3 regions of the Acidovorax sp. 69 genome follow, and region 1 is predicted to be linked to each of the others. Evidence: predicted binding sites of a transcription regulator. Region 1 holds the regulator's gene; each other region holds the start of a gene.

Region 1 (10,127 bases):
GCGGGTGTTGACGCGTTTGCTGGCTTTTGACAAGGACCTTGCTTCGGCCAAGAACGAGCGGCTGCTTTGGGATCTTGCAGGGTCACTGCTGCCCACGCATGACTTGAACAGTGCCATGCCTCGCTATACCCAGGGGCTCATGGACTTGGGTGCATCCATCTGCACTCCACGGGCGCCCGATTGTTCCGAATGCCCATTGATGGGGTCCTGTATGGCATGGAGAACAAAAGACCCTGAGCGTTATCCAGTCAGAACGCGCAAGCTGACGCGCCGATCCGAGTCCTGGCAGCTGACCATTGTTCGCGATGGACAAGGGCGTGTGTGGCTGCAGCGACGTCCATCAACAGGTATCTGGGCGGGCATGCATTGTGTGCCGGTGTTTTCCGACGAGGTTTCCCGCGCCGCATTTGTATCTGTTCTGGGCGAGTCATCGAAGGTTTCGCAAGAGGAGTTGCAGCCTTTTGTTCATGTACTCACCCACAGGGATTTGCACCTTCATCCCACGCTGATCGATGTGGATATTGCGATCAACCTGCCTGGTGATGGGGTATGGCTGGGGCCAGATCAATGGCAGGTTGTCGGTCTACCCGCGCCTATTCGTAAACTGCTTGAGGCGACACAAACGCAGTTGTGGTGAGTCTCAGAACGGGCTTCAACGCCCGTCGAGTTCCCGATGCCGACAGAGCGCAGTCCAGCGATTGCTGAATGCTTCGGCGAGTCTTTCCACCAGATAGACGGAGCGGTGCTGCCCGCCAGTGCACCCAATGGCTACGGTGACATAGCTGCGGTGATTGCGGTCAAGCATCTCCAACCAATGCGCCAGAAACTGTTCGATGTGAGCGCGCATGAGGGTCACATCGGGTTGATGTTGGAGGAAGTCTGCCACCGGTCTATCCAGACCTGTGAGATCACGCAGTGCCGGCTCGTAGTGAGGGTTGGGAAGCATGCGCACATCAAAAACGTAGTCTGCATCCATAGGAATACCGCGCTTGAAAGCGAAGGATTGGAAGACCAGAGTCAATTGTCCTTGCGCTGTGGACATCAGGCTCTTGACGTAACTTTGCAGCTGTGAGGCCCGTATCGTGCTCGTGTCGATGACATGCGATTGTTCGCGCAGGTCAGCCAGGAGTTCGCGTTCTAGCTCAATGATCTGCACCAGGGCCCTGCGGCCTTGTTGAAGGTCGTCGTGGGACAAGGGGTGGCGCCGGCGTGTCTCGGAGAATCTCCGCACCAGCGTATCAACGGTGGCATCCAGAAAAATCGATTGAACCGCGACATCCTGGCTGCGCAGACGGTTCAATTCCTGAGGAACCTGGTGCAATGAGGTAGCGCTCCGCACATCCATGGCAATGGCAACTCGGTTGCCATGGTGGCGGTGCTCCAAGGCAACGAAGGCAGGGAGAAGTTCTGGTGGGAGGTTGTCCACACAGTAGTACCCAGCGTCCTCCAGTGCGTGCAGGGCCACTGATTTTCCAGAGCCTGACATGCCCGTAATCAAGACGATTTCCAGCGCCATCAAGAGTCCTTTTTAGGGGGAGGGTTCCCCACGTTGCTCAGCATCTCGCGGGCATGGGCCAACGTTGTTTCTGTCGAGCGTTCTCCGCCCAGCATGCGGGCGATCTCCACGACGCGCTGCTCTCCCTGAACTGCCTGCACGATACTCGTGGTCCCATCGGGGCTTTTCCGTTTTGCCACTTTGATGTGATGGTGTGCACACGCGGCCACCTGGGGGAGATGGGTCACGGCAAGAACTTGGCGGTCGGTTCCCAACTGTTGCATCAGCCGGCCCACGGTTTCTGCGACAGCACCGCCAACGCCAGCGTCGACCTCGTCAAAGATGAGGGTGGGCGCCATGCCAAGCTCGCTGGTGGTGACCGAGATGGCGAGCGAGATGCGCGAAAGTTCGCCACCGGAGGCGACCTTGCCGATAGGTTTGGGGCTCATCCCAGGGTGGCCAGCGACCAGAAACACCACTTCGTCGATGCCATGGGGCGCAGATTCTTGTGCCTTGGATACAGATGCTTCGAATTTTCCTCCCTCCATGCCCAGGCCTTGCATGGCCCGGGTGATGGCATTCGAAAGTTTGGGGGCTGCTTTTGTCCGTGCCAGCGACACTGCCCGCGCAGCCGAGTGGTACGCCTTGGCGCTCGACGCTTCTGCAACTTGAAGCTGCTCAAGATCGATAGCTGCGTCCAGTTGGCGCATTTCGATCTTCCAGTCCGCCAGCAGTGTGGGTAGTTCCTCGGGAGGGCGCTTGTACCTCCGTGCCAGAGTCAGCCACAGCGATAGTCGGCTGTCCAGTTCTGTCAGACGCTGAGGGTCAATGTCTGCGCGCCGCAGGTATGCTTGGAGCGAGTGCACAACATCATTGGTCTGTGCCAAGCTCGATGCAAGGATGTCGGAGAGGTTGGCAAACTCTGGATCGATGTGTTCCTGGGCTTGTAAGAGCGTGTGGGCGCGTGTCAGCGCCGCGATGGAGCCGATCTCGTCATCCCGCAGGATATGGAGTGCACCATTGGCACTGTCCAGAAGCGTTTGAGCGTGCGAAAGGCGCTTGTGCTGCGCGTCAAGTTCCTCCCATTCGCCGTGTGCTGGCGCCAACTTGTCCACTTCGCCGATTTGCCACTGCAGACGCTCGCGTTCTTGATGCAATGTGGCTTGGGCCTGGCGCGCTTGCTGCAGTGCTTTCTGATCTAAGCGCCATTGCGCCCACCGTGCCGATGTGTCGCTGGTACTGATCCCCGCAAACGCGTCGAGCAGGCCGCGAACCGATTCAGGGCGCGTGAGGCTCTGCCAAGCATGCTGGCCATGAATATCAAGCAGCATGTCTCCCAGGGCACGCAGTTGTGCCGCCGTGGCGGGTGTGCCATTGATCCAGGCGCGGCTCTTGCCTTGCGCATCCACTGTGCGTCGCATCAATAGGAAATCGTTGACTTCAAACCCAGCATCTTCCAACCATGGTTGAACATGTTCTGGGCAATCAAATTCGGCGCAGATGTCCGTTTTGGGACAGCCCTCGCGAACGACGCCTGCGTCCGACCGCGCGCCCAGCGCCAGTTGAAGTGCATCGATAAGGATGGATTTGCCCGCACCCGTCTCGCCGGTCAGTACCGTGAATCCAGAATGCAGCTCTAGCTCTAGAGCCTGAACGATCACAAAATCACGGAGCGTGATTCGTCTGAGCGCCATGGTCAGGAGCCTCCTTCGTTCCAGCGCAACTTCTTGCGCAGCGTTGCAAAGTAGTTCCAACCTTGGGGGTGCAGAAATCGCACGCAGTGTTCCGATCTCTTGACCAGTATGCGGTCACCGTGGAGCAAGGAGGCCAATGACTGCATGTCAAAGTTGGCGCTGACATCCCGGCCACTCACAACTTCCACTGCGACTTCTGTGGCATCCGACAGAACGATGGGACGGTTCGAGAGCGTGTGGGGAGCAATGGGTACTAGAACCCAGCCAGGAATGGACGGGTGCAGCATCGGGCCACCGGCGGACAGCGAATAGGCCGTTGATCCGGTTGGTGATGCAATGATGAGACCATCTGCGCGTTGATTGGCTACAAAGCGCCCATCCACCTCAACACGCAGCTCCACCATGCCGGATGTCGCGCCTCTGTTCACAACCACATCGTTCATCGCAAGGGCTTCGAAAACCACACGACCATCCCGCACCACGGTGGCGTGCATTAGTGGCCGCAGATCCTCTTCATACGCTCCTTGAAGCATTGGGGGCAGCGTGGTTTGATAGGTATCCAACGGAATGTCGGTGATGAACCCCAGTCGGCCTTGGTTGATGCCAATGAGCGGGGTTCCAAAACGGGCGAGCCGTCGGCCGATACCAAGCATAGTGCCATCTCCGCCCACCACCAATCCCAGATCGCACCGGGTCCCGATGTCGTCTACATTCAGTGAAGGGTAGTTTGCTATTCCCGTATTGCTTGCCGTCTCTGCCTCAAGAACGATGTCGCACCCTTGGTTCTCCAGAAAATGGGCAATGCCTTCTAGTGCCTGACGAGAGCTGTCGCCCGCGGAGCCCGCAGATAAAGCTTGATACTTGCCTATGAGTGCGACACGGCGGAATTTGGACGTCATCGCGAAATTACATCATTAAAATCATTCCATGCTCGATGACCGTGCCAAGTTGTTGCTCAAAGCCCTGGTCGAGCGCTATATCGCCGACGGGCAACCTGTCGGGTCTCGGACGTTGTCTCGAGCATCCGGGCTTGATCTCTCGCCTGCGACGATTCGCAATGTCATGGCGGACCTTGAGGAGTTGGGCCTGATTGCGAGCCCACATACCTCCGCAGGCCGGATTCCCACCGCGCGGGGTTATCGGCTGTTCGTAGACACCATGCTGACGGTGCAAAGGGATCCGTTGACGGCACCTCAGCTGGCGCCAGAGCAACCACAAAAGGTGATTGCCAACGCGGCGCAACTGCTGTCGAACCTTTCGCAGTTTGTGGGCGTGGTGATGGCCCCAAGGCGAACCTCAGTGTTCCGCCATATTGAGTTTTTGCGGCTGTCAGAGCGCCGCTTTTTGGTGATCATCGTCTCACCCGAAGGTGATGTTCAGAATCGGGTGATCTTCACGGAGGCTGACTACTCTCAGTCGCAACTCATTGAGGCATCCAACTTCCTGAACGCGCACTACGCTGGCCTCGCCATGGAGCAAGTGCGTGAGCGCTTGAAGTCCGAGGTAGATGTGTTGCGCGGTGAGATTGCATTACTCATGCAGGCGGCCGTGAACGTGGGTTCCGAGGCGCTGTCGCAAGCGCAGGACGAAGTTGTGATCTCTGGTGAGCGCAATCTTCTGGCAGTGAGCGATTTTTCCAATGACATGGGCAACTTGCGGCGTGCCTTTGATTTGTTCGAGCAGAAGACCCAGATACTGCGCTTGCTGGACATCTCCAGCCAGGCCGAGGGCGTACGCATCTACATTGGCGGCGAGAGTCACGTTGTGCCTTTTGAAGAGTTGTCCATTGTTAGCGCTCCGTATGAAGTGGATGGCAAAGTGGTTGGTACTCTGGGTGTCATCGGCCCTACGCGCATGCCCTACGACCGGATGATTCAGATAGTGGACATCACTTCGAAGCTGGTTTCCAACGCGCTCAGCTACCGCAAGTAAGCCCCTACAATACGGCGCTTGCCCCGTTGTAAAGCGCTGGAGCATGGCTTGGGGCGTTAGCTCAGTTGGTTAGAGCAGAGGACTCATAATCCTTTGGCCGTTGGTTCAAGTCCAACACGCCCTACCACCCATCATCCGCATGGGCGATCATCATGATCAGAGCCATTTTTTTGTCGCAATGTGTCTTGCTTCCCTTTTTGAGGCCTGTGAGTGCATTACAATCTTGGCTTGCGTTGGAAGAGGGTTTTGTTTGTTTTTACCGCCTGCGGATAAATAAACAAAATAAAGTGATTTCAAGGGTCGCCAAGAAATCATGCTATAATTCAAAGCTTAGCGGCTGTAGCTCAGCTGGATAGAGTACTTGGCTACGAACCAAGGGGTCGTGGGTTCGATTCCTGCCAGCCGCACCAATGTTTAAAGCCTGCAATCGAAAGATTGCAGGCTTTTTCATTTGTTCACGCGCTTTGCGCTGATCGGGGGATCTGGCTATGAGCAAGGCTTTTACCAAAGAGGCTGATGGTGGTGCTGACGATGATGAGCTGGCGTTACCACCACTGCCCGCAGGTGGCAAAAACTACATCACTCCTGCGGGTTACGCGCGCTTGCGGGATGAGTTGCTTGAATTGATCGACAACGAGCGCCCCAAGATCGTCGATGTTGTGCATTGGGCGGCCAGCAACGGCGATCGGTCAGAAAACGGCGACTATTTGTATGGCAAGAAACGCCTGCGCGAAATTGATCGGCGCATCCGATTTCTGACCAAGCGGCTGGAGATTGCCGAAGTCGTGGACCCCAGCTTGCATGTGGGAAGCGATCAGGTTTTCTTTGGGGCAACCGTGACTTATGTGGATGATGAGGGTGTTGAACGCACAATCACCATCATGGGCATAGATGAGGCTGACAGCCGCGAGTTGCAGGTCAGCTGGATCTCTCCAGTCGCGCGAGCGCTGCTGAAAGCCCGTGTGGGCGATGAAGTCCAATTGCCAACCCCAGGAGGTGTTCGTACCCTGGAGGTGGTAGACGTGCAGTACCCGTCTCCCCGCATTGGATAACAAAGTTGCGAGGGGCGTTTTATCGTCCCCAGGGCTTTTGTGTGTGCGGCTCTCGCTGGGTGGGCTATGCCTGCGGTGTAATTCGCGCTGCGCGAATGACCGCCTGGGTTCGACGAAGGTTCCGCAGCGCCACTTCCAAGTGGGCTTGATCCCGTACAGCCACGATAAAACGCAGATCTGTGGTGTCCAGTGCTGCTTCATCGTCCATGTCGACATGGGTAATGTCCGCTTCGGAGTTCGCCAGTTGTGCGGCCACGCGTGCCAGAACGCCCTTGCCGTTAGTGACAGTCACCACCACGCCGGTTTCAAACATGCGTGTGGGCTCGTCAGACCAGTCCACAGCGATAAACCGTTCGCTGTCCTTGTGCTGAAGACGCTTGGCCACGCTGCAGTGGGTGTTGTGAACCACAAGTCCTTCTCCGCGGCCCAGGTAGCCGACGATGCTGTCCCCTGGCACAGGGCGGCAGCAAGGGGCGTATTGCACGGAGGCATTTTCGCTGCCGTCGAGGGTGACCGCTCCCTGGGACAAGGTTTCGTGCGATGTGTAGCGTTCACGTGTCATGAGCAGGGCATCAGGGCGATGTCCGTGCTCCGTCATCAGCACCATCAGCCGCTTGGCCACAATGCTGGCAATGCGTTTACCCAGACCCAGGTCGGTCATGAGTTCGCTGCGGCTGCGGTTGCCGGTAAAGCGCAGCAGTTTGTCCCACAGGGGCAGGTTTTCAGGGCTGAGCGGCGGCAATTGCTCCAGGCCTTCCGCACGAATCGCCTGCGTCAGCAGTTTTTCCCCGAGTCCCTCGGACTCCGTTTGGGCCAGGGTCTTGAGATAGTGGCGAATTTTTGAACGAGCACGACCCGTGCGGACAAACCCCAACCACGCCGGATTGGGGGTAGAAACAGGGGCGGTGATGATCTCCACCACGTCACCGTTTTTGAGTTCTGTGCGCAACGGCACCTGCTCATTGTTGATCTTGGCTGCCGTGGTTCTATCGCCCACGTTGCTGTGGATCGCGTAAGCGAAGTCCACCACGGTGGCCCCGCGCGGTAGCGCCATGATCTGGCTCTTGGGTGTGAAGACGTAAACCGCGTCGGGAAAAAGATCCACCTTCACATGGTCCCAGAACTCGGCCGCGTCGCGCGTCTCGTTCTGGATGTCCAGTAGCGATTGCAGCCATTTGGTGCCCAAGCGTTCTGCGGAGGTTCCGTCGCCATTCTGGGCTTTGTACAGCCAGTGCGCAGCAACGCCAGCCTCTGCAATGACGTGCATTTCATCCGTACGCATCTGGAACTCGATGTTCACCCCCGAGGGGCCCACAAGAGTGGTGTGCAGGGACTGATAGCCATTGAGTTTGGCAATCGCAATGTGATCCTTGAACTTTCCCGGCACCGGTTTGTACATCTGGTGTAGCACCCCCAGCGCCGTATAGCAATCGGTCACTGCGGGAACAATCACCCGAAAGCCATAGATGTCCGTGACTTGGGCAAAGCTCAGGTGCTTGAGATCCATCTTCTGGTAGATGGCATACAACGTCTTCTCGCGGCCCGCCAGGCGCACCTTCATTCCGATCTTTGAAAAGGCGGCGTCCACCTCGGACTGTACTTTTTGCACCAGATCTCGGCGGCGGTTGCGCGATTTGTTCACTGCCTTGGACAGGGTCGCGTAGCGCCACGGGTGCAGGTGTCTGAACGCCAGATCCTGCAGTTCACGGTAGGTCTGATTGAGCCCCAGGCGGTGAGCGATGGGAGCGTAGATTTCTAGCGTTTCAGATGATATGCGGCCCCATTTGCTGCGCGGCATGTCTGATAGCGTGCGCATGTTGTGTGTGCGGTCTGCCAGCTTGATGAGAATGACGCGTACATCGCGCGCCATGGCCAGCAGCATCTTGCGGAAGGACTCGGCCTGGTTCTCTTCACGGGTGTTGAACTGCAGTTTGTCGAGTTTGGTGAGTCCGTCCACCAGCTCTGCTACTGGAGCGCCGAAACGGTCGATCAGGTCGGCCTTGGTGACGCCGCAGTCTTCCATGGCATCGTGCAGCAGGGCAGCCATCAGGGCCTGGGCGTCCAGCTTCCACGTGGCGCATTGGGCCGCCACCGCAATGGGGTGGGTGATGTAGGGTTCGCCACTGTTGCGCAGCTGGCCCAAATGAGCCTCGTCCGCAAAACGGTATGCCTGGCGAACCTGTTCAATGCTGGTCGCATCCAGATAGTCCAGGCTGTCCGTCAGCGCGGCAAAGCTAGCGGCGGCCGCGTTGGCTGCCGCCGCGGCTGCCGAGAGCGGGCCCGCTGTGGAGGGATCGCCAGACCGGGGCTGCGTTGCGGAAGGTAAGTTGAGCACCGCGTTCATTCCTTAAATGTAGCGCGGGTGCGCATCAGACGGCTTCTGGGAAAAAAAAAGCACCGCTGCGGCGGTGCTTTTTGGGATGCGACCCTGTAGGAGGCTCAACCAGGAACCTTCTTCAGCATTTCCAGGCCAACCTTGCCTTCGGCGATTTCGCGCAGGGCGGTCACGGCGGGCTTGTTGCGGCTTTCGATGCGGGGGGCATGGCCCTGGCTCAGCATGCGCGCGCGGTATGTGGCGGCCAACACGAGCTGGAAGCGGTTGGGGATCTTTTCCAGACAGTCTTCTACAGTGATGCGTGCCATCGTTTTACTCCGAGATTCAGGTGATATTGAGCGACTGGAAAGTGTCAGCACGTGCGCGGCGCTGGGCGACGTACTTGAGTCGCTGGGCGTGAACTACGGCTTTCAGGTCGAAAAGCGCGCGCTCAAACAACTCATTGATTATAACGAAGTCGAATTTGCTCACCTGGGCCATCTCGATGGCTGCGTTTTTGAGACGGACTTCGATGACATCCGAAGAGTCTTCACCCCGGCGTTCCAGGCGCGAGCGCAGTTCTTCCCAACTGGGCGGCAGGATGAAAACCAGTACAGCGTTGGCAAAAGCCTGCTTGATCTGGAGGGCTCCCTGGAAGTCGATTTCCAGGATCACATCCGTGCCTTGGGCAATGCGTTCTTCGATGGCCTTCTTGGAGGTGCCGTACCGGTTGCCGTGCACATGCGCCCATTCCACAAAGGCGTTGCCCTGGATCATGGCGTCGAATTCAGACTCTGACGCAAAAAAATACTCTCGGCCGTGCTTTTCCTGGCCCCGGGGGGGCGAGTGGTGTGTGAGACGGAAGGGTGAACGTGGGAGTCCAGCTCCAGCAGAGCCTTGACCAGGCTGGACTTGCCGGCGCCGCTGGGGGCTGCCACTACGATGAGATTTCCTGGATAGTCCATAGTTGATGTGCGCCATGCGCTATCAAAAAATGAGTGTTATTCGATATTTTGCACTTGCTCGCGCATCTGCTCGATCAGGACCTTCATGTCCACGCTGATGCGAGTCAGGTCCAGTGCGGCCGATTTGGAGCCCAGCGTATTGGCTTCGCGATGCAGCTCCTGGATGAGGAAGTCCAGGCGTTTTCCCACTTCCCCGCCTTTTTTGAGCAGGCGCTCGATCTCGTCCAAATGGGAGTCGAGCCGCGTAATTTCCTCGGCCACATCGATGCGAATGGCAAAGGCGGTGGCCTCGGTCAATGCCCGATCGCGGGCGGCTTCGGGCAATGTGGCGCCATCGGTGAGGGCCATGGCCTCTTTCCAGCGTTCCATGAATCTCAGTCGTTGCTGTTCCACCAGCAATGGAACCATGGGAACCGCTTGCTGTGCCAGCGTGCGCAACTGCTTGACCCGATCCAGCAACATCGCCGCCAGGCGCTTGCCTTCACGCTCCCGGGCGGCCATCAAGGCGGTCAAGGCTTCTTCTGCCAAAGCCGGAACGGCTTCGCTCCAGTCTTCGGTGCCCGAGTGGGCATTGGCGCACAGGCGCAGCGCATCCGCTACCGTGAGTGGAGCTGCCGTGGGGAGCCAGGCTTTGACGGAGTCCTGCAATGAGTTGAGGCGCTGCAGCAGGCGGGC
Region 2 (10,127 bases), 180 kb from region 1:
CCAGCGCCCCGCTGGCCAGCCGTGCCATGGCTTCTGGCGAGGTCAGCACCTGCACCTGCACGTCGATCCCGGGATGCTCCTCGCCCAGCACTTCCAGCGCCTGGGGCAGCAGGTGCGCAATGGCCCCCGTGGATGCGCCCAGGCGCACACGCCCGGCCAGCCCCTGAACCTGCCGTTGCACCAGATCCATCACCTCATCCGCATCCGCCAGAAGGCGCCGGGCACGCTCGACCAGCAACTCGCCCACCCCGGACGGCTTTACCTCGCCCCGCTTTCGCACCAGCAAAGGAGCCCCCACGAGAGCCTCTAGATCTGCAATGTGCAGACTCACCGTGGGCGGCGCCAGGTGCAAAAAGCGGGCTGCCTCGGCAAAGGAGCCCAGGTCGGAAATGGTGACCAGCGTGCGCAGCCGGTCGAGATTGAGTTCGCGCATATCGTTCAGTAAAACTGATGTTGATGTTTGTGAAATTCAACTTTTCAAAGTTTACCTGCACAACGAAGATGGCTGCTTCCACCGCCGCCACTGGGTGGATCTCCCTCTGATTGCATGGAACCACACCCCATGACCCACCATCCGCTTGTTTTCATCGACGGCGATCAAGGCACTACCGGCCTGCAGATCCATGAGCGCCTGCGCGACCGGTCTGACCTGCGCCTGCTGACCCTGGCCGCCGACGAACGCAAAAATACCGCCCTGCGTGCCGAAGCGGTCAATGCCTGCGACATCGCCATCCTGTGCCTGCCCGATGCCGCTGCGCGCGAGGCCGCGGCCGCCGTCGTCAACCCCGCTGTGCGCGTGATCGATGCCAGCTCGGCGCACCGCACAGACCCGCAGTGGGTGTACGGCTTTCCCGAGATGGGAGCCGCACAGTCCGCGCGCATTGCGGGGGCACACCGTGTGAGCAACCCTGGCTGCTACCCCACGGGCGCCATCGGTTTGCTGCACCCGTTGGTAAAAGCAGGGCTGATTGGCGCCCACACACCCATCACCATCCATGCGGTGTCGGGGTATTCAGGTGGCGGGCGCGCACGGGTGGAAGAACATGAAGGACCTGCCGAAAAATCGGCGCCTGCTTTTCAGCTGTATGGGCTGAAACTGGATCACAAACACACGCCAGAGATCGCACAACACGCCGGCTTGTGGCAACGCCCATTTTTTCTGCCGGCGTATGGATCGTTCCGCCAGGGCATTGCGTTGACCATCCCTTTGCTTCTTTCGCATTGTCCGCCGGGCATCAGCGGCGATGATTTGCGCGCATGCCTGCAACAGCACTACGCAAACGCAGCCTGCGTGGAAGTCATGGACTCAGCACGCACAGAGTCCACAGAACACCTGGACCCACAGGCCATGAACGGCACCAACCAGTTGCGGCTGGGCGTTTTCAGCAACGCGCAGCACGGGCAAGTGCTGCTGACAGCCGTGTTCGACAACCTGGGCAAGGGGGCCTCGGGGGCTGCAGTGCAGAACCTGGACCTGATGCTGGGTCAGCTTGCTGGGTAGCCCCCAACCTTCCCACCGCTTGTGAACCACGCCGTCGCAATCGTGGGCGCAACCCTCAAAAGCGAGCGGATTCCACGCCGGTGCCAATGCGCGGCCGCAACAAAAAAGGGCTCCCCAAAGGGAGCCCAATTGGCTTTGATCTCCATGCAGGCTCAAAACACTCCCCATGGCAGCTCCCCCCGCCAATGCGAGGGACCGCCACCATGGGAAGGCCCGCAAATGCGTCAATTACATGGCGCTGAATTCGCCCGAAGGGATCTGGCCGGTGCGCAGAGCTTCAGCAGCCTGGGCACGCACCGCAGCGCGGTCAGCCGTGGACTTGTAAGTCACGACACGCGAGCCAGCAGGCTCGATGGAACGGGTCTGGGCGACCGTAGCGGCTTCAGCAGCCACTTCAGCGCGGGTGCGGCTGGTTTCAAACTTGGTGGCAAATTGCGAAGCATCGGCTTCGTCGGCTTGTGCGCCAAAAGAAGCGAAAGCGGCCACAGCGGCGATGGAGAGGAAACGTGCAGTCTTGTTCATGGTGAAACTCCAGTGAAATTCAAAAAATGGGGGTGAGGTACTGACAAATACGCAAACAGGGGAACAGCGGATTCAAAAAGAATCAACCGCGCTCGCCCGAAGGGATCTGGCCAGTACGCACAGCGTCAGCAGCCTGGGCACGCACCGCAGCGCGGTCAGCCGTGGACTTGTAAGTCACGACACGCGAGCCAGCAGGCTCGATGGAGCGGGTCTGGGCCACGGTAGCGGCTTCAGCAGCCACTTCAGCGCGGGTGCGGTTGGTTTCAAACTTGGTGGCAAATTGCGAAGCATCGGCCTCGTCGGCCTGGGCACCAAAAGAAGCGAAAGCGGCGACAGCGGCGATGGAGAGGAAACGTGCGGTGTTGTTCATGATGAAAATCCTTGAAGTTAAAAAAAGCGGCTCAATCAAACCGGAACGGCTGCAAAACAAAGAAGGGCTGCTGAACCGGGTTCGGTGAGTCGCCTTGCGGGTTCGGCTCATCGATGGGTTGAACTGTACGCCGATGGTGTTCAGAGAAAAACCACCGGGTCGCGAACTAACTGTTCCAGTAATAGAAACAATAGAGATCTGCGGCGGCAATCGAGAGCAGGACCATTTCTCACGCCAAAGACCCCCTGCATGTCTGGGGGTGTCTTGAAATGGCCATAAATACCCCTATCATTAGCACTCACTACAGACGAGTGCTAACAGCGCTACGGCTGTTGGAAGTTTGGTGGTGCCTGGATGTCCGGGCACTGAGTACGTCAGCTTTTTACTGAAAACAGGAGCATTGCAATGAACCTTCGCCCTCTGCACGATCGCGTGATCGTCAAGCGTATCGAAAGCGAAACCACGACCGCCTCGGGCATCGTGATCCCTGACAACGCCGCTGAAAAGCCCGATCAAGGTGAAGTGCTGGCCGTCGGCCCAGGCAAGAAGAACGACAAGGGTGAAGTGCTCGCCCTGAACGTCAAGGTCGGTGACCGCGTTCTGTTCGGCAAGTACTCGGGCCAGACCGTCAAGGTCAACGGCGACGAGCTGCTGGTCATGAAGGAAGACGATCTGTTCGCAGTCGTCGAGAAGTAATTCTCGCCCTCTGATTTACTCATCTTTTCATAGCTGCTAGCGCTTTATTTGTAAGCACTGGCAGTCAATTTGATTCAAATTTAGGAGCTCCAAATGGCAGCAAAAGACGTAGTTTTCGGCGGCGAAGCCCGCGCTCGCATGGTTGAAGGCGTGAACATCCTGGCCAACGCGGTCAAGGTCACGCTGGGCCCTAAGGGTCGCAATGTGGTGCTGGAGCGCTCGTTCGGCGCCCCCACCGTGACCAAGGACGGTGTGTCCGTGGCCAAGGAAATCGAACTCAAGGACAAGCTGCAAAACATGGGCGCCCAGCTCGTGAAGGAAGTGGCCTCCAAGACCAGCGACAACGCTGGTGACGGCACCACCACCGCTACGGTGCTGGCACAAGCCATCGTTCGCGAAGGCTTCAAGTACGTGGCCGCCGGTATCAACCCGATGGACCTGAAGCGCGGTATCGACAAGGCTGTTGCAGCCCTGGTGATCGAGCTGAAGAAGGCTTCCAAGCCCACGACCACCTCCAAGGAAATCGCCCAAGTGGGTTCGATCTCCGCCAATTCCGACGAAACCATCGGCAAGCTGATCGCTGACGCCATGGACAAGGTTGGCAAGGAAGGCGTGATTACTGTGGAAGACGGCAAGTCCCTCGACTCCGAACTGGACGTCGTGGAAGGCATGCAGTTTGACCGCGGCTACCTGTCGCCCTACTTCATCAACAACCCAGAAAAGCAATCCGCCATTCTGGACAACCCCTTCGTGCTGCTGTTCGACAAGAAGATCAGCAACATCCGCGACCTGCTGCCTACGCTGGAGCAAGTGGCCAAGGCTGGCCGTCCGCTGCTGATCATTGCCGAAGAAGTTGATGGCGAAGCCCTGGCTACGCTGGTGGTCAACACGATTCGCGGCATCCTGAAGGTGGTGGCTGTGAAGGCTCCTGGCTTCGGCGACCGTCGCAAGGCCATGCTGGAAGACATCGCCATCCTGACGGGCGGCAAGGTCATCGCTGAAGAAGTGGGCCTGACCCTGGAAAAGGTCACGCTGGCCGATCTGGGCCAAGCCAAGCGCATCGAAGTGGGCAAGGAAAACACCATCATCATCGACGGCGCTGGCGCTGCTGCTGACATCGAAGCCCGCGTCAAGCAAGTGCGCGTGCAGATCGAAGAAGCCACGTCCGACTACGACCGCGAAAAGCTGCAAGAACGCGTGGCCAAGCTGGCCGGCGGTGTGGCAGTGATCAAGGTCGGCGCTGCCACCGAAGTCGAAATGAAGGAAAAGAAGGCCCGCGTGGAAGACGCACTGCACGCCACGCGCGCAGCGGTGGAAGAAGGCGTTGTGGCTGGTGGCGGCGTGGCCCTGCTGCGTGCCAAGCAAGCCGTTGGCAACTCCATCAAGGGTGACAACGCTGACCAGGACCACGGCATTGCCCTGGTGCTCAAGGCCATCGAAGCGCCTCTGCGCGAAATCGTGAACAACGCCGGCGGCGAAGCCTCGGTGGTGGTGAACGCTGTGTTGGCCGGCAAGGGCAACTTCGGCTTCAACGCAGCCAACGACACGTACGGCGACATGCTCGAACTGGGCATTCTGGACCCCACGAAGGTCACCCGCACGGCTCTGCAAAACGCCGCTTCGGTGTCTTCGCTGCTGTTGACGACCGAGTGCATGGTTGCTGACGCCCCCAAGGACGAAGCCGGCGCTGGCGGCGGCATGCCTGACATGGGCGGCATGGGTGGTATGGGCGGCATGGGCATGTAATTGCCCGGCTCGCTCCTGCGCAGCGGCCTTGGCCTGCTGCGCAGACAGCCCCAAAAAAGCCCGCAGGCCTTACGGCCTGAGGGCTTTTTCCTTTTTCGATCGGACTTCTATGAGGCTCCGCCTCTCTGTCCGACAAGTTCGGTGCACGCCTGCGACGGGCCTGCCAGGCCACAGCGCCGCCCGGGTCTTACTCACCGCTGGGTTGCACCCACCAGTAAATCAGCACCAGGGTGCCGATACCGGTGAGCGACAGCAGTTGCCACCAGCCAGAGCGGCCAATGTCATGCAAGCGGCGAGCCCCCACGGCCAGCGCCGGCAGCAGCAGTGCCAGCGCGGCAATGCCATAAAGCACCTGACTGATCATGGTGGCAATCACCAGCACCCCGAACTGGAACAAAGCAAACCACCAGAACTCGGAACGCGGCGCACGGCCCGAAAACCCTGCGTACTGCGCAAAGCAGCTTTTGACAGCCGAAACAAAATCCATAGCGAACTCCCTCTCTTGAACAATCATTGCTTGGTCACGGGGTTACCCCGCGTGGCCATGATAGGGGGGCGCTACGACAAGTCCAGCGGGCTTGGCGTGCACAGCACGCCTCGCTGTGCCGCCAATGCCACGCGACGAGGCGTCAATTGCTCTTATTTTTATAGCTACCAGTGCTTACTGCACTGTCGCATCCAGCGGTTTTCGCTACCCATCCCGCTCCAGCGCCACCTCAGGCCGCCGCGCGCAGTGCCTGCGTGGCGAGTGCCAGTTGGGTGATGCGCGCCCAGTCGCCCGCACGCACCGCGTCGGCGGGCGTGAGCCAAGAGCCCCCCACACAACGCACGTTGGGCAGCGCCAGGTAGTTGGGTGCGGTGGTGTTGGTAATGCCGCCCGTGGGGCAAAAGCTCACCTGCCCAAACGGGCTGGCCCAGGACTTGAGCAGCGGGATGCCACCCACGGCCTCGGCCGGGAAGAGCTTGAGGAACGAAAACCCGTCAGCCAGCGCCGCCATGATCTCACTGGACGTGGCCACGCCCGGCAACAGCGGAAGGCCCAAGCCCTTGCAGGCACTGCCCACCTCAGACGTATAGCCGGGGCTCACGGCAAAGCGCGCGCCGGCCTCGCTGGCGCGGCGGGCATCGTCGGCGTTCAGCACCGTGCCCACGCCCACCACCGCCTCCGGCAGCTTGCGCGCAATGGCTTCGATGGCCGGCAGGCCCGCAGCCGTGCGCAGCGTTACTTCCAGCACTTTCACGCCACCGGCCAGCAAGGCCTCGGCCAGGGGCAGCGCGTCTTCCACGCGGTCAATCACGATGACCGGGATGACCGGGCCGTGACTGGCGATGTCCAGCGGGCTCATGGAGGAAGAGGATGGGGTCACAGCCATGTGCAGGCTCCTTGTTCGGCACCGCCAGCATGGCGGCGAAAGTTGGTAAACAGTTCCCGGCCAAAGCCGGTGGCGGGGGGTGCGGTGTACGGTGCCGGAGTGCGTGCGGCCCAGGTGGCTTCATCCACCAACACGTCCAGCGTGCCCGCCACGGCATCGACCCGCACGATGTCGCCGTCCAGCACCTTGGCCAGCGGGCCACCGGCCATTGCCTCGGGCGTGACGTGGATGGCGGCGGGCACCTTGCCCGATGCGCCACTCATGCGGCCGTCTGTGACCAGTGCCACCTTGAAGCCCTGGTTCTGCAGCACGGCCAGAGGCGGCGTGAGCTTGTGCAGCTCGGGCATACCATTGGCCTGCGGCCCCTGAAAGCGCACCACGGCGACCATGTCTTGCTGCACCTCGCCCGCACTGAAGGCGGCGAGCAGGGCCTCTTGCGAATCGAATACGCGTGCGGGTGCTTCGATGATGTGGCGGTCTTCCGGCACGGCAGACACCTTGATCACCGCGCGGCCCAGTCGGCCTTGCAGCAGGCGCAGGCCACCCGTGGGCGAGAAGGGCTTGGACACCGGGCGCAGCACGCTGTCGTCGCCCGACTGCACCGGGGCACCCTGCCCGCCTGCGGCAATGCCACCGGCATTCACGCTCATTACATCGGGGTGCATGAAGCCGCCCGCCAGCAATTCGCGCAAGATCCACGCGGGGCCGCCTGCGGCCTGGAACTGGTTCACGTCGGCATCGCCATTGGGATACACGCGGGCCAGCAACGGCACGGCGGACGACAGCTCATCAAAATCCGTCCAATCGATCAAGATGCCGGCGCTGCGCGCCACGGCAACCCAGTGGATCAGGTGGTTGGTAGAGCCCCCCGTGGCCAGCAGGGCCACCATGGCATTGACGATGCAGCGCTCGTCCACCAGCTTGCCAATGGGGGTAAAGCGGGCGCCGCGCTTATCGATGTCGAGCACCGTGCGCACGGCCTGGCGCGTGAAGGCTTCGCGCTCTTCGGTGCCGGGCGGTGCAAAGGCCGCACCGGGCACATGCAGGCCCATGGCTTCGAGCAGCATCTGGTTGCTGTTGGCCGTGCCGTAAAACGTGCAGGTGCCGGGGCTGTGGTATGCGGCCGATTCAGCTTTCAGAAGTTCGTCGCGCCCCACCAGCCCTTGCGCGTACTGCTCGCGCACCTTGGATTTATCCTTGTTCGACAGGCCTGTGCCCATGGGGCCTGCGGGCACAAACACGCAGGGCAGGTGGCCGTAGTGCAGTGCGCCGATCAACAGGCCCGGCACGATCTTGTCGCACACGCCCAGCAGCAGCGCGCCATCGAACACGTCGTGGGACAGCGCTACCGCAGTGGCCATGGCAATGGCATCGCGGGAGAACAGCGACAACTCCATGCCGGGCGTGCCCTGCGTCACGCCGTCGCACATGGCGGGCACGCCGCCAGCCACCTGCGCCGTCGCACCGTGCTTGGCGGCTTCGTCGCGCAGGATGGCGGGGTAGCTCTGGTAAGGCTGATGGGCCGACAGCATGTCGTTGTAGGCCGTGACCACACCGATGTTGGGGGCCTTTTCGACCGTGACCTTGAACTTGTCTGCGCCGGGCAGCGCGGCATAGGCGTGGGCCAGGTTGGCGCAGCCCATGCGGTCTTGCGCGGGCTTGCGGGCGATCATGGTGTCTACGGTGTCGAGGTAGGCTGCGCGGGTGTCTGCGCTGCGCTGGACAATGCGGTCGGTCACGCGCGCTACAACTGGATGCATGGAAGTCTCCATCGGTGGGTGGTTCGGCCCCAGGGCGGTGTGCCTGGCGCCCGTTGTATGAGACCCTAGAATGTAACTCGATAACCACCCCGATTCAACCCATGCCCCTGCAAACACTGCCCCTGCCGCCGTCCGAACTGGGCGAATCACCCTTCTGGCATCCCGTCGAAAAAGCCCTTTACTGGTGTGACATCCAAGGGCAGGTGGTGCATGTGTGGGAGCCGGACAGCGGGCGCCACCGCCAATGGTCCATGCCCAGCGAACCGGGCTGCTGCGCCCCCATCGCAGGCGGCGGTTTGGTAATTGGGTTACGGAACGGATTATATCGGCTGGATACGGCGAAGGACAGCGGCGGCCCCACCGCCCTCACCTGCCTGGCCCTGCTGCCGCCCGAGCAGCACGACACCGCAGTGCTACGCCTGAACGATGGCCGCTGCGACACCGCAGGCCGCTTCTGGGCAGGCTCCGTCATCGCGCCCCGCACCGCACCGAATGCCGCGTTGTGGTGCCTACAGGCCGATGCCAGCAGTGCCACGGGCTACAGCTTGCGCCACATGGCGGGCGACAACTTCACCGCCAACGGCCTGGCCTTCAGCCCCGACAACCGCACGATGTATTGGTCCAACACACCCGAGCACCGCATCGACCAGTTCGACTTTGAGGTGACCACGGGCGCAATCACCAACCGCCGCCCCTGGGTGCAGTTTGACCGCAAGGTAGAGGGACAGCCTTATGGCGGGCGGCCCGATGGCGCGGCGGTGGATGTGGAGGGGAACTACTGGGTGGCGATGTACGAAGGCGCTTGTGTGTTGCAACTCTCGCCAGCAGGTGAGGTGCTGCAGCGCATTGCGGTGCCGGTGCAGTGCCCGACCATGGTGTGTTTTGGGGGAAAGGATCTGCGGACACTGTTCATTACGTCGGCGCGAGCGGGGAGGCCTGCTCAAGAACAGCAAGCAGCAACCCCTGCAGGGTCCATGTTCAGTCTGCAAGCAGGGGTGGGCGGACTGCCGGTCAATTTTTTTGCGCTGGTCAATCGCAAGTAGCGGACGATGTCTTGTAACGAAGCCAGCTTCAACCACCAAAAAACCGCACTGGCTTCTCCATCTTGGGCACACGCACCCACCTGACCAAGAACACCCCCATGGCCGTGCATGCCGTGCTTGTGCTTTGGGTTGAAACCGTTTCATCAGGCTGGTGATGAACGAACTGCACTTCAATGAAATTTGCACGTTCAACAATGTCACGGAAATACAGTCCGTGGCAGCCGCTGTACCCATGCCCCCGTGAAATCCCAATCACCATGTACCGGTTGAAATCCACAGCAGGTCGCCCATGGCGAGGGACGTTTTCATCACGCGGATCCATCACAGTGCCCTGATTCCAAACACGCTCCCACTCGTCCTCGGTTCGAGCAACATACTCCGCCGAAGGCCACATCCGCGCAACGGGATACTCTGGTTGCAGATAAACCAACTCCAGAGGCTTGTACTCGGGTTCGACAATTGGCGCAGGAGTCGCTCCGCAGCCCGCAAGCGCGCTCAGTGCGATAAACAAGGCGGTGCACTTCAAGCGCATGTTCAGAGTAAAAACAGCCATAGTCGATCTCCTGCTGGTACAGCGTGTATTGGCATGCAACAGGATTGAACAGGGAACTCCGCAAATTTGCGAGATGAACTTGGCAAGGTAGGCTTACCAGGTTCGGTAGGGCTTTGGCGCTGGGTATTTGAGCCTTCGGAAATTAGGCGGCAACCGCTGTTCCAGCCATCGACAACCTACAGCTCGCTCCTTTATCCCCCGCTCAACATTCCCAACACGTCATAACACGCCCCCATGTTGTGATAGTCCACCTTCCCCGCGTTGCTCTTCTCGCGGGTGGTGTTGCGGTTGTTGCGGTGCAGGATGCGAAACCACGCGCCATGTTCGTGGTCCACAAAGTGGGTCCAGCAGTAGGCCCAGATGCGGTCGTACCACAGCCAGTAGCGCTCATCGCCCGTGCGCACAGCCAGCACCGCTGCAGCCGCCATGCTCTCGGCCTGCACCCAGTGGTATTTGCCGTCGTCGCAGATGCTGCCGTCGGGCGCCATGCCGTAGTACAGGCCGCCGTGTTCGGCATCCCAGCCCCGCTCCACAGCGGTATCGAACAGGCGCTGCGCACACGG
Region 3 (10,127 bases), 2.8 Mb from region 1:
TGTTCTTTGGCTACACCCAGTGCCCGGATGTGTGTCCCACGTCCATGCAGGAGCTGGCCGAAGTCAAACAGATGCTCGGCAAGGACGGGGATCGCTTGCAGGGCATCTTTGTCACCGTGGACCCTGAGCGTGATACGCCCGAGGTGCTCAAGGCCTATATGGCCAACTTTGACCCGAGCTTTTTGGCGCTGTACGGCACAACCGAACAAATGGCTGCCGTTGCCAAAGACTTCAAGATCTACTTCAAGAAGGTCGATGGCAAGACGCCCACCAGCTACACCATGGACCATTCGGCCGGCAGCTACGTGTACGACCCGGCGGGGCGCCTGCGGGTCTACAACCGTTACGGCAGCGGGGCACAGGCCCTGGCGGCCGACGTGAAGGCCCTGTTGGCCGAGGCGGGCTGAGCGCAGTTTTCCTCAGAAGGCAGCGGGGAGCCTGCTTCCCCGCCTTGAGCGACGGGCATCGTGCACGGTGTATGTCGCGGATCCGCCTCACCGAGTGCCTCAAGAATGCGATGCGCATCACATTCACGCCAAGTTTTCGGTGCTTGCAGGGGCTTCCTTGATGCCGATCCTGGCCTGATTCTCTAGAGTGGTCCAAGCTGCTATCTGCTCGCACTTGCTGGCAGGTGGCGCGCTCCATGGGCTTGTCGCACGCGAAATTTGCCGGTTTTTCCGTCAGCTGCGATTTGGCCATGGAGCTCCCTGTGCGCGAGGCGCTGCTCCTCACAGCAACCGCGCCTCGATCACGGCCACTCTGTGAAGGAATCAGCCATCCATGCGTTCGAATGTGCACGTCACCCAGCGCGACTATCCGCTGGCAGAAGGGGACACCCTGCTGTCCACGACCGACCTCAAGGGGCGCATCGTGTATGCCAACGATGCCTTCATCAAAGTCAGCGGCTTCGGGCGCGAAGAACTGTATGGAAAGGCGCACAACGTCGTACGCCATCCCGATATGCCCTCTGCGGCGTTCGAGGACATGTGGGCCACGATACGCGGGGGTCTGCCCTGGTCTTCGCTGGTCAAGAACCGGCGCAAGGATGGCGACCACTACTGGGTGCGTGCCAATGCCAGCCCGATCCGCCATGGCGGGGCCGTGGTCGGTTTTCTCTCGGTGCGTACGAAGGCGTCCGAGGATGAAATACGGGCCCACGAGACGCTCTATCAGCGCATCAATACCGGGGCCCGGCATCTCAAGGTGTATCGCGGTTTTGTGGTGCGTGTGCAAGGTGCGGCCGCGTGGTGGGCACGCCTGCGGTTTGTATCCGTGGGCGTGCGTTTGCAAGGCGCCATGGGCGCGTTGCTGGTGGGTGGTGCGGCAGCCATGGTGACGGCGGCGGGTGTGCAAACATCCGTGGCGGGGTGGTGGCTGGCGGGCCTTGTCGCCTGGTGCGTGGCGGGGGGCGCCTTGGCCTGGTGGATACATGTCGGGGTGGTGCGGCCTCTGCAGGAGGTGTTGGCCCAGGCGCGTGCCGTGGCGAGCGGGCAGAAGGCCGAGGCCCTGATGCTGCAGCGGGGCGACGAGATCGGCAGTCTCATGCGCAGTGTGCAGCAGGCCGGGCTGAACATGCTGTCCCTGGTGAGTGACATCCAGGGCAAGGCCACGCAGGTGAGCCACTGTGCCACCGAGTTGCAGGAGGGCAATACACATCTGTCGGAGCGCACTGAAGAGGCTGCCAGCAGCCTGGAGCAGGCCGCTGCCGCCCTGGACGAACTCACCGCCGCCATCCGCGCCAACAGCGACAAGGCTGCCCTCGCTGCTCAGCGCGCCAGCCTGGGGGCACAGGCCGCCACGTTGGGAGCGGGCACGGTTCAAAAGGTGCATCACACCATGCAGGGCATCGCCAGCGCGAGCCAGCGCGTCGCAGAAATCAGCGCGTTGATCGATGGCATTGCCTTCCAGACCAACCTGCTGGCGCTCAATGCTGCGGTGGAGGCTGCGCGTGCCGGTGAGCATGGAAAAGGTTTTGCTGTGGTGGCTACCGAGGTGCGCGCTCTCTCACACAAAAGCGCATTGGCCGCACGCGATATCAAGACCCTGATCGATGCCTCGCTGGCCGAGGTGCGCAGCGGTACGGAGGCAGCGGTCGCAGCGGCGCGCACCATGGACAACGCCGTGGAATCCGTGCATGGGCTCACTGCGCTGGTGCAGGACATCCAGCACGCCAGCCGCGAGCAGGCGTTGGGCGTCGAGCAGATCAACGGCGCTGTGGCCCAGCTGGAGCAGATGACGCAGCAGAACGCCACGCTGGTGCGCCGCAGCGCCGAACTGAGTGGTTCTCTGGCTTCGCAGGCGCGGCATCTGGATGAGGCTGCGTCTGTGTTCCAGCCAAAGGGACTGGTGCCATGAGGGCTGCCGGCTTGGGCCCGCTTCCCGCGCAGGCATCTTCTTTCGCCCACAGGCCCCAGGAGGAAGGTGACGATGGCTCGCTCATCCTGGCCGCCATGAATGCGGCCCCCGATGGCATCCTGCTGGTAGACCGCACCGGGCGCATCGTGATGGCCAATGCCGCGATGGAGACCATCTCCGGCTACCCGGCGGATGAGCTGTGCGGAAACTCGGTCAGTCTATTTTTGCCTCCTGCCTTGCGCGATGCGCATGCCAGGCACTTGGAGAGCTATTTTCAGGCCCCTTCGCGCAGGCCGATGGGGATGGGGCGTGACCTCTGGATCATGCGCAAGGACGGCAGGTCCTTGCCCGTAGACATCGCCCTGGGCCACACAGATGCCCATGGCGGCACGGCGGTGGCCTTTGTGCGCGATATCTCTGAGGTGCGGCGGCTGGAGGCGCGCATGCATTTTCAGGCCACCCACGACACGCTGACGGGCCTGATCAATCGCTGGCAGTTTGGACAGCGGCTCGAACAGACTATTGCCGAGTCGGCCCGCTCGGGCCAGTCTTTTGCATTGCTGTTGCTGGACCTGGACGACTTCAAGGCGGTCAACGATGGCTATGGCCATGCTGCGGGTGACCAGGTGCTACTGGAGGTCGCGCGCAGACTCAAGAGCGTGCTGCGTGCGGGCGACGCGCTGGCCCGGTTGGGCGGTGACGAGTTCACCGTGCTGTTGCCGCAGATCACCCATGCGCAGGACGCCGAGCATGCGGCGGCCAAGCTGCTCGACGTGTTGTGTCAGCCCTATCAGATGCACGGCTTCGAGCTGGACTTTGGCGCCAGTCTGGGAATTGCGTTGTACCCCACCGATGCGCAGGACGCGGCTACGCTGCTCCGCTACGCCGACATGGCCATGTACCACGCCAAGGAGTCGGGCCGTGCGCATTACGCCTTCTACGCGCCGCCGCTGGGCATTCGCATGGCAGAGAAGTTGCAACTGCATGAGCGCCTGAAAATTGCGCTGGCCTATGGCGGTCTGGCCCTGCATTACCAGCCGCAGGTCGATGTGGTCACCGGCCGCATACAGGGGGTTGAGGCGCTGCTGCGCTGGACCGATCCACAGCTCGGGGAAATCCCTCCGGACCGATTCATCCCCGTGGCAGAGGCCACGGGCCTGATCCTGGCGTTGGGCGCATGGGTGCTTGACACCGCGTGCCAGCAGATTGCAGCGTGGTCAGGGGCTGGTTTGCCGCTGCGGGTGGCGGTCAACCTGTCGGCACAGCAATTGCGCCAGACCGATCTGGTCGAACAGATCGAGCGCAGCCTGTCCCTCTACGGGGCAAGGCCTGACTTGCTGGAGATCGAAGTGACCGAGTCGGAGGCTATGGCCGACCCCGAACAGGCCCGTCGCGTACTGTGCCGCCTGCAGGCGCTGGGCGTCTGTATTGCCCTGGACGACTTCGGCACCGGCCACTCTTCGTTGGCCTATCTGAAGCAGTTGCCCGTATCCCGTATCAAGATCGACCGCGAGTTTGTGCGTCCCTTGCTGCACACCAGTGCGGACGCCACACTCGTGCAGGCGATCATCGTGTTGGCACAGACGCTGGGCCTGCATGTGGTGGCGGAGGGGGTGGAATCCTCTGAGCAATTACAACTGCTGGTGGATTTTGGCTGCAATGCCTACCAGGGGTGGCTGTACTCCCGCGCGGTGCCTCCGGCGCACGTGGCGCAATTGCTGCAGATCGATGTCGAGTCTGCTCCGATGGTTGCCGCACCCGTCTGAAAGCCGGTTGTATCAGGGGGCTCCAGCAGGGGTTGTCACGCGTTGGTGTGGCTGGCACTGGGCGTTTTTTGCCCCCCTGCCAGACCGAGCAAGACCTCCCGCTGGATCTCGCAGTGCCAGCGGTCATGGCGGATGAGGCCTTGGCGGAGCGTCAGCTGCCGAAGGGCGCGCGCAATCGTCTCGCGCGTGGTCGACAGCAGATCGGCCAGTACCACATGGCTGGGCAGCCGTACCAGGGTGCTGCGCTGTATGCGGGCCAGTTGCAGCAAGGTGGCGGCCAATTGGCCTGCCACGCCCCGGATGCGGACAATGCGGGCCCATTCGGCGAGCCAGGCGTTGGTTTGTGCGTAGCTTTGCGCCAGGCTCCGCACGAAGGTCTCGTCCAGCAGGCCTTGTCGGCTGGCAGAGGCGATGGCCACCTCGCACACCCGCCCGGCCGTCAAGGCACGGCAGGACACCGCAGCAGGTTGCTCAAGCACCCCCGTGGTGCCCAGTGGCTGGCCGGAGCCAAACAGCCCGATGGGCCGTTCCACCCGGTCTTCGCCGCTGCACATCAGCATGACTGTGCCCGTTTTGACGATTCTGAAGGTGGGCTGCAATTCGCCTTGCCGCAAAAGCAGTTCGCCCTTGGACATGGGACGTTCAACCACCAGCGGGGCCCAATCGGCGCGGCGTTGGTCATTTTGACGCCCCAGCAGGCAGTGTTGCTGCCCCACACACAGTGCACACCCGCCACTGCGGGCGAGAGATTCAGATTTCATGGTGCGGTGGCAATGGGCATTCACCCCGAGGGCGGAGGACAAAAACAGGACGCCCAGAAAGGAAAACCCGGGCAAGAAGGTGAACCTTACCCGGGTTTATGTCGCATTGCAACAAAATGTATACCGCAGACGCCTGCGCTGGTTTACTCCGCTTTGATACCGCGCATGGCAATCACCCCGCCCAGCAGGTTGGTGTCGGCTTTGATGCGATTGGCCAATCCCTCTGGCGACGAGCCCACCGTCTGCCAGCCTTGCTGGAACAGCTTGCTGCGCACTTCTTCGCTGCGGGCAATCTCGCTGATCACGGCTGCCAGTTTGGCCTGAATGGGTTTGGGCATGGTCGATGGTGCCGCAAAAGCGTTCCAGATTTCCAGGCTGAAACCCTGGATGCCCGCTTCAGAGAGGCTGGGCACTTCTGGCGCCAGCGGGCTGCGCCCGGCAGATGTCACGCCAATCGCACGCAGCTTGCCCGCGCGCACCTGGGCCTGCGCCAGGGCTGGGGGCAGCAGCGCCATCTGCAGCTGCCCACCGAGCATGGCGTTGGCTACCTGGGGGTAGCCGGGGTAGGGCACATGCACCGGATTGATGTTGCTGCGCGACTTGAGCAATTCCGTGCCGATATGGCCTACGGTGCCCACGCCCGGTGTGCCGTAGCTCCACTTGTCGCCTCCATTGCGTGCCGCCACAAAGAAGTCGCGGGCACTGGCACCAGCGGGAACGCCGGCCTGACTGACGGGGGCGGTCAGGATCAGCGGCGAGGTGCCGATAAGGCTGAGCGGGGCCAGGTCCTTGAGGGGGTCATACGGAACGGCAGGATTCAGCAGCCTGGCGATGGTCATGTTGCCGTTGATCATCAGCCCGATGGTGTGGTCATCGCGTGACTTGGCCACTGCATCGGCGCCGATGTTGCCGCCTGCACCCACCTTGTTGTCCACGATCACGGGCTGGCCGAGGGCTTTGGACAGGGGCTCCGAAAACGTGCGGGCCGTGAGGTCGGGCGATGAACCCGCTGGAAAACCCACGATGATTTTCAAAGGCTTGGTGGGCCATGCCAAGGGGGCTGCCGCCGCGACCGCCTTGGCGGTGTTCTGGGCCACGGCCCAGGGAGATGCGGCTGCCAGGGCAATCAGCAGCGAGGCTCGGCGAGAAACGACAGGGCGTGACAACAACATGGGGCGGGGTCTCCTCAAGAATATTCAGGGGCCAAAACGACACGGGGCCCCAGAATTGGGGCCCCGCGAGGCAATTTCTGCAGGAGGGCATATTAACGCCCCCCATTGCAGGCTCAGGCGTATTCGGCCAGAGCTTTCTTCATCTTCTTCATGGCGGCGACCTCGATCTGGCGGATGCGCTCGGCGCTCACGCCGTAGACCGCTGCCAGCTCGTGCAGCGTCATGCCGCCGGAGCCATCGTCATTCACCTTGAGCCAGCGTTCCTCCACGATGCGGCGGCTACGATCGTCCAGACTGGCCAGGGCGGTGGCAATGCCATCGGTGGCCAGGGCATCACGCTGGCGCGACTCAATCATCGCGGTGGGCTCGTGCGAGGCATCGGCCAGGTACGCGATGGGGCCAAAAGCCTGCTCGCCATCGTCTGACGGAGCGGGGTCCAGCAGCACGTCGCCACCCGACATGCGGGTTTCCATCTCGATGACTTCTTCGCGCTTGACGTTCAGCTGAGCGGCCACGGAGTCGATTTCGTGGTCGGACAGGGTGTCGCGATGTGTGGCGGCGTCCGCAGCTGCGGCATCGGCCTTGAAGCCTTGCTTCATCGAGCGCAGGTTGAAAAACAGCTTGCGCTGGGCCTTGGTGGTAGCCACCTTGACCATGCGCCAATTTTTAAGGATGTATTCGTGTATCTCGGCCTTGATCCAGTGCATGGCATAGCTCACCAGGCGCACGCCCTGATCGGGGTCAAAGCGCTTGACGGCTTTCATCAGGCCCACGTTGCCTTCCTGGATCAGATCGCCGTGCGGCAGACCGTAGCCCAAATATTGGCGCGCGATCGAAACCACGAGGCGCAGGTGCGACATCACCAGCCGGCCTGCGGCATCCACATCGTTGTGGTCCCTGAGCTGGCGTGCATAGGTCTGCTCTTCGTCGTGCGTGAGCAGGGGCAGGCGGTTGACGGCCGAAATATAGGCGTCCAGGTTGCCAAGGGCAGGCACCAGCGCCCAGGGGTTGGTGGGAGCCAGGGTCATCGTCGCGGTTCCAGATTGAATGTTCATTCCGGGAATCCTTTCCTCTAAGCCAAGATATTAGCACTCTCTCTGATTGAGTGCTAAGCCCGGAGTTCCCGCCGGGTTGCTCGGAATGGCCATTCCATGGATTCTTGGCGAAATGCCCATTCGCCGCATATTTGATAATGCGTTGAAGCTATAAAAATATGAGCAATATCTGGATCCCAGATGGCCTCACAAGGTTTTTCCCCAAAATCTGTGCCGCCCGAGTCCCCCCCTCCCTTCGTCCTAAACGCTCAGGTCGATTTGCTGCACCGTGCCCGCGCCGCCGTTCTCACGCAAGTAAGCGCTGGTGGACCGCACCACACCCAGGCTGCCGTTGTCTGCCGTGCGCAGCGCAAACGGGGTGGCCACTGACGTTGTGTGGATGGCGCCCACGCCGAGTTCCGCCAGGGTTTGCAGGCGGCCGGTGCCGTCGGCGCTGGGGGTCCACACGCGCAGTTGCTGGTAAACGGGGTCGGCTTCGTCGATCCAGCCGTTGTGGTCGCTGTCATGTTGGGCCAGTTCGGCAAAGCCGTTGCCGGTGCCAGGGCCAAACAGTTCCAGGCCGTTGTCGATGCGTGCGTTCTGGTTGGTGTCCAGTGCCAGGTAGCCCCGGTTGCCCGAAAGCAGGGGCACGTCTTCGGTCTGGCCATCGCCGTTCAGGTCAAAGGCAAAACGCTGGTTTTGTAGCTGGGCGGCAGTGCCGTCGAAGTTGATCACCAGCGGGTCCACCGCTACGGCGTCGCCCAGGCGCAGGCTGATGGATGACTCCTGGCGGTAGCTGCGCTGCATGTCGAGCTGCAGGGTGAAGCGGATCTCCTGCCCGTCGGCCGTGCGCACCAATCCCTCTACGGCAAACTGGGTGCGTTCGGTTTCTTCGATCACTTCGCGCTGTTCATAGACCAGGCCAAAACCGGCCCGCTGGCGCGCGGGCGCCGAGGATGGCGCCTGGGCTGGGCCTGGGGGTTGTGCAGAGGGCGTGGGTGCGGCAGAGGCCTCTGCCCCCGCATACACGCGCACCTGCACGCCCGTCATGAGCGCGATGAGGTCGCGGATCATGGCCCATTGAGGCGTCAGTCCTTCATCGGGGTCGCGCGGCTCGGAGGGCGCCTCGGCCGCTGCTGTAGCCAGCCGGGCAGCGCGGGATATCTGGACGGACGGGGCCGCTCGGCCCGCCGCACCATCTGGGCGGCGGTCTCCCACCCAGGCTTCGAGGCGGCTGCTTTGCGTGTGCATGCGCGTAGCGACATGCTGGGCCTGCATCTGCAGGGTGGACGATTCGATCTTCATGGGATACCTCCACGGCTTCCACAGGGAGATATCGGCGTGTGGGTGGCAGAACTTGAGCCCAGTGGGTGGGCGGGTGGGTGGCTCCGGGCACCGAACCCAGGTACTTGCTATGCGCCTTGCCGAACCTGGTGCTCAAAATCCTTCAGCGCCAGGGGGCGGCCAAACAGATAGCCTTGAAAGGCCTTGCAGCCATGCGCCAATAAAAACTGGTGGTGGGCGGCCGTCTCCACCCCTTCGGCGATCACATCCAGGCCGAGGCTCCCGGCCAAGGCAATGATCGAACGCGCAATGGCTGCGTCGCTCGGGTCCAGCAGCACGTCACGCACAAAACCCTGGTCGATCTTGATCTGGTCCAGCGGCAGGCGCTTGAGGTAGCTGAGCGACGAATAGCCGGTGCCGAAGTCGTCCAGCGAAAAACCCAGGCCGTGGGCCTTGAGGGCACGCATGGTGGCGATCACGTTGTCCACGTTGTCGAGCAGCAGGCTCTCGGTCAGCTCCAGCTTGATCTGTGCCGGTGCGGCCCCCGTGTTCTGCAGCAGCGCCAGCACCTGCGTCACAAAGTCCTCTTGCAGGAACTGGCGCGCACTCACGTTGATGGCCAGGCTGAGGTGGGCAAACTGCGGGTCTTGCCGCCATAGCGCTTGCTGGCGCAGCGCGGTTTCCATCACCCAGTGGCCCAGGGGCAGGATCAGGCCGGACTCTTCGGCCAGCGGGATGAACTCTGCGGGCGAAACCATGCCCTGCACGGGGTGTTGCCAGCGCACCAGTGCCTCGGCGCCGAGGATTCGGCCCAGGCTGTCCACCTGGGGCTGGTACAGCAGCAAAAATTGTGATTGCCGCAGGCCGTTGTGCAGTTCGGTCTCCAGCAGCGCGCGGCGGTTCACGGCCTGCTGCATGTCGGGGTCAAAAAAGCGCAGCGTGTTGCGACCCGCATCTTTGGCTCGGTACATGGCCATGTCGGCTTGTTTGAGCACCTCGTCCACCGAGTCACGGTGATGGCTCAGCAAGGTGGCGCCGATGCTGGCCGAGAAGTGATGCTCGTGCCCGGCCAGCTCGTAGGGCTGGCGGAGCTGGGTCAGGATCAATTCGCCCAGGGTGCGGGTCTGCGCGGCGGCCTCGGGTGCGTCGCTGCTCAGGTTCTGCAACACCACGACGAACTCGTCGCCGCCCAGGCGGGCCACGGTGTCCTGCTCGCGCACACAGCCGCGCAGGCGCTGGGCCACGTCCTTGAGCAGCAGATCGCCCACCTCGTGGCCTCGGGTGTCGTTCAGGGTCTTGAAGTTGTCCAGGTCCACAAACAGCACGGCCGTGGTCAGGCCAGATCGCGCACCGTTGACCAGCACCTGCTGTAGCCGGTCTACCAGCAGACGGCGGTTGGGCAGTTGTGTGAGCGCGTCGTAGAACGCCAGGTAGCGCGCTTCGTCTTCGGCGGCCTTGCGGCCCGAGATGTCAATGTCGATACAGAACATCTCCGGCGGGTGACCTGGCACCTGGATGTAGGCGTGGCTTGAGAACACATCCACTGGTGATCCGTCCTTGCGCCGCAGCTGCAGCTCGCCGGCAGGAATGACATCGCCCGTGTCGAACATGTGCTGCACATGGGTGCGCACGGCGTCGCGCATGGGGGGCGGGATGATCAGGTCGAGCAGGTTGGCGCCCAGCGCTTCTTCGGCGGTGTAGCCATAAAGGTGCTCGGAGGCCTTGTTCCAGTAGCTCGTGGTGCCGTCTTCGAGA

Evidence for each region. Region 1 encodes HrcA, which represses chaperone genes, less so after heat shock. Its sites were predicted from a motif close to TTAGCACTCNNNNNNNNNGAGTGCTAA; they were not measured.
Region 2: CLU85_RS19125 (co-chaperone GroES) is a predicted target of HrcA. The motif match lies at 2,685-2,711, and genes of this name have one in related genera.
Region 3: rpoH (RNA polymerase sigma factor RpoH) is a predicted target of HrcA. The motif match lies at 7,140-7,166, and genes of this name have one in related genera.

The regions. Positions count from the first base shown of each region.
Region 1 is NZ_PGEP01000001.1:3,973,186-3,983,312, reverse strand. Features, by position in the region: gene mutY (A/G-specific adenine glycosylase) at 1-637, shown strand, start outside; gene rapZ (RNase adapter RapZ) at 653-1,516, opposite strand; gene recN (DNA repair protein RecN) at 1,516-3,189, opposite strand; gene CLU85_RS18245 (NAD kinase) at 3,192-4,088, opposite strand; gene hrcA (heat-inducible transcriptional repressor HrcA) at 4,117-5,121, shown strand; tRNA gene CLU85_RS18235 (tRNA-Ile) at 5,172-5,248, shown strand; tRNA gene CLU85_RS18230 (tRNA-Arg) at 5,455-5,531, shown strand; gene greB (transcription elongation factor GreB) at 5,610-6,173, shown strand; gene CLU85_RS18220 (bifunctional (p)ppGpp synthetase/guanosine-3',5'-bis(diphosphate) 3'-pyrophosphohydrolase) at 6,238-8,517, opposite strand; gene rpoZ (DNA-directed RNA polymerase subunit omega) at 8,613-8,816, opposite strand; partial or broken gene gmk (guanylate kinase) at 8,833-9,452, opposite strand; gene CLU85_RS18205 (YicC/YloC family endoribonuclease) at 9,489-10,127, opposite strand, start outside.
Region 2 is NZ_PGEP01000001.1:4,156,970-4,167,096, forward strand. Features, by position in the region: gene CLU85_RS19105 (LysR family transcriptional regulator) at 1-433, opposite strand, end outside; gene argC (N-acetyl-gamma-glutamyl-phosphate reductase) at 563-1,501, shown strand; gene CLU85_RS19115 (DUF4148 domain-containing protein) at 1,730-2,023, opposite strand; gene CLU85_RS19120 (DUF4148 domain-containing protein) at 2,106-2,393, opposite strand; gene CLU85_RS19125 (co-chaperone GroES) at 2,799-3,089, shown strand; gene groL (chaperonin GroEL) at 3,183-4,835, shown strand; gene CLU85_RS19135 (DUF805 domain-containing protein) at 5,023-5,322, opposite strand; gene eda (bifunctional 4-hydroxy-2-oxoglutarate aldolase/2-dehydro-3-deoxy-phosphogluconate aldolase) at 5,552-6,208, opposite strand; gene edd (phosphogluconate dehydratase) at 6,199-7,968, opposite strand; gene CLU85_RS19150 (SMP-30/gluconolactonase/LRE family protein) at 8,070-9,011, shown strand; gene CLU85_RS19155 (hypothetical protein) at 9,040-9,564, opposite strand; gene CLU85_RS19160 (AGE family epimerase/isomerase) at 9,756-10,127, opposite strand, start outside.
Region 3 is NZ_PGEP01000001.1:1,167,912-1,178,038, forward strand. Features, by position in the region: gene CLU85_RS05415 (SCO family protein) at 1-407, shown strand, start outside; gene CLU85_RS05420 (PAS domain-containing methyl-accepting chemotaxis protein) at 781-2,355, shown strand; gene CLU85_RS05425 (bifunctional diguanylate cyclase/phosphodiesterase) at 2,352-4,121, shown strand; gene CLU85_RS05430 (Crp/Fnr family transcriptional regulator) at 4,157-4,882, opposite strand; gene CLU85_RS05435 (tripartite tricarboxylate transporter substrate binding protein) at 5,026-6,054, opposite strand; gene rpoH (RNA polymerase sigma factor RpoH) at 6,168-7,109, opposite strand; gene CLU85_RS05445 (hypothetical protein) at 7,350-8,393, opposite strand; gene CLU85_RS05450 (EAL domain-containing protein) at 8,501-10,127, opposite strand, start outside.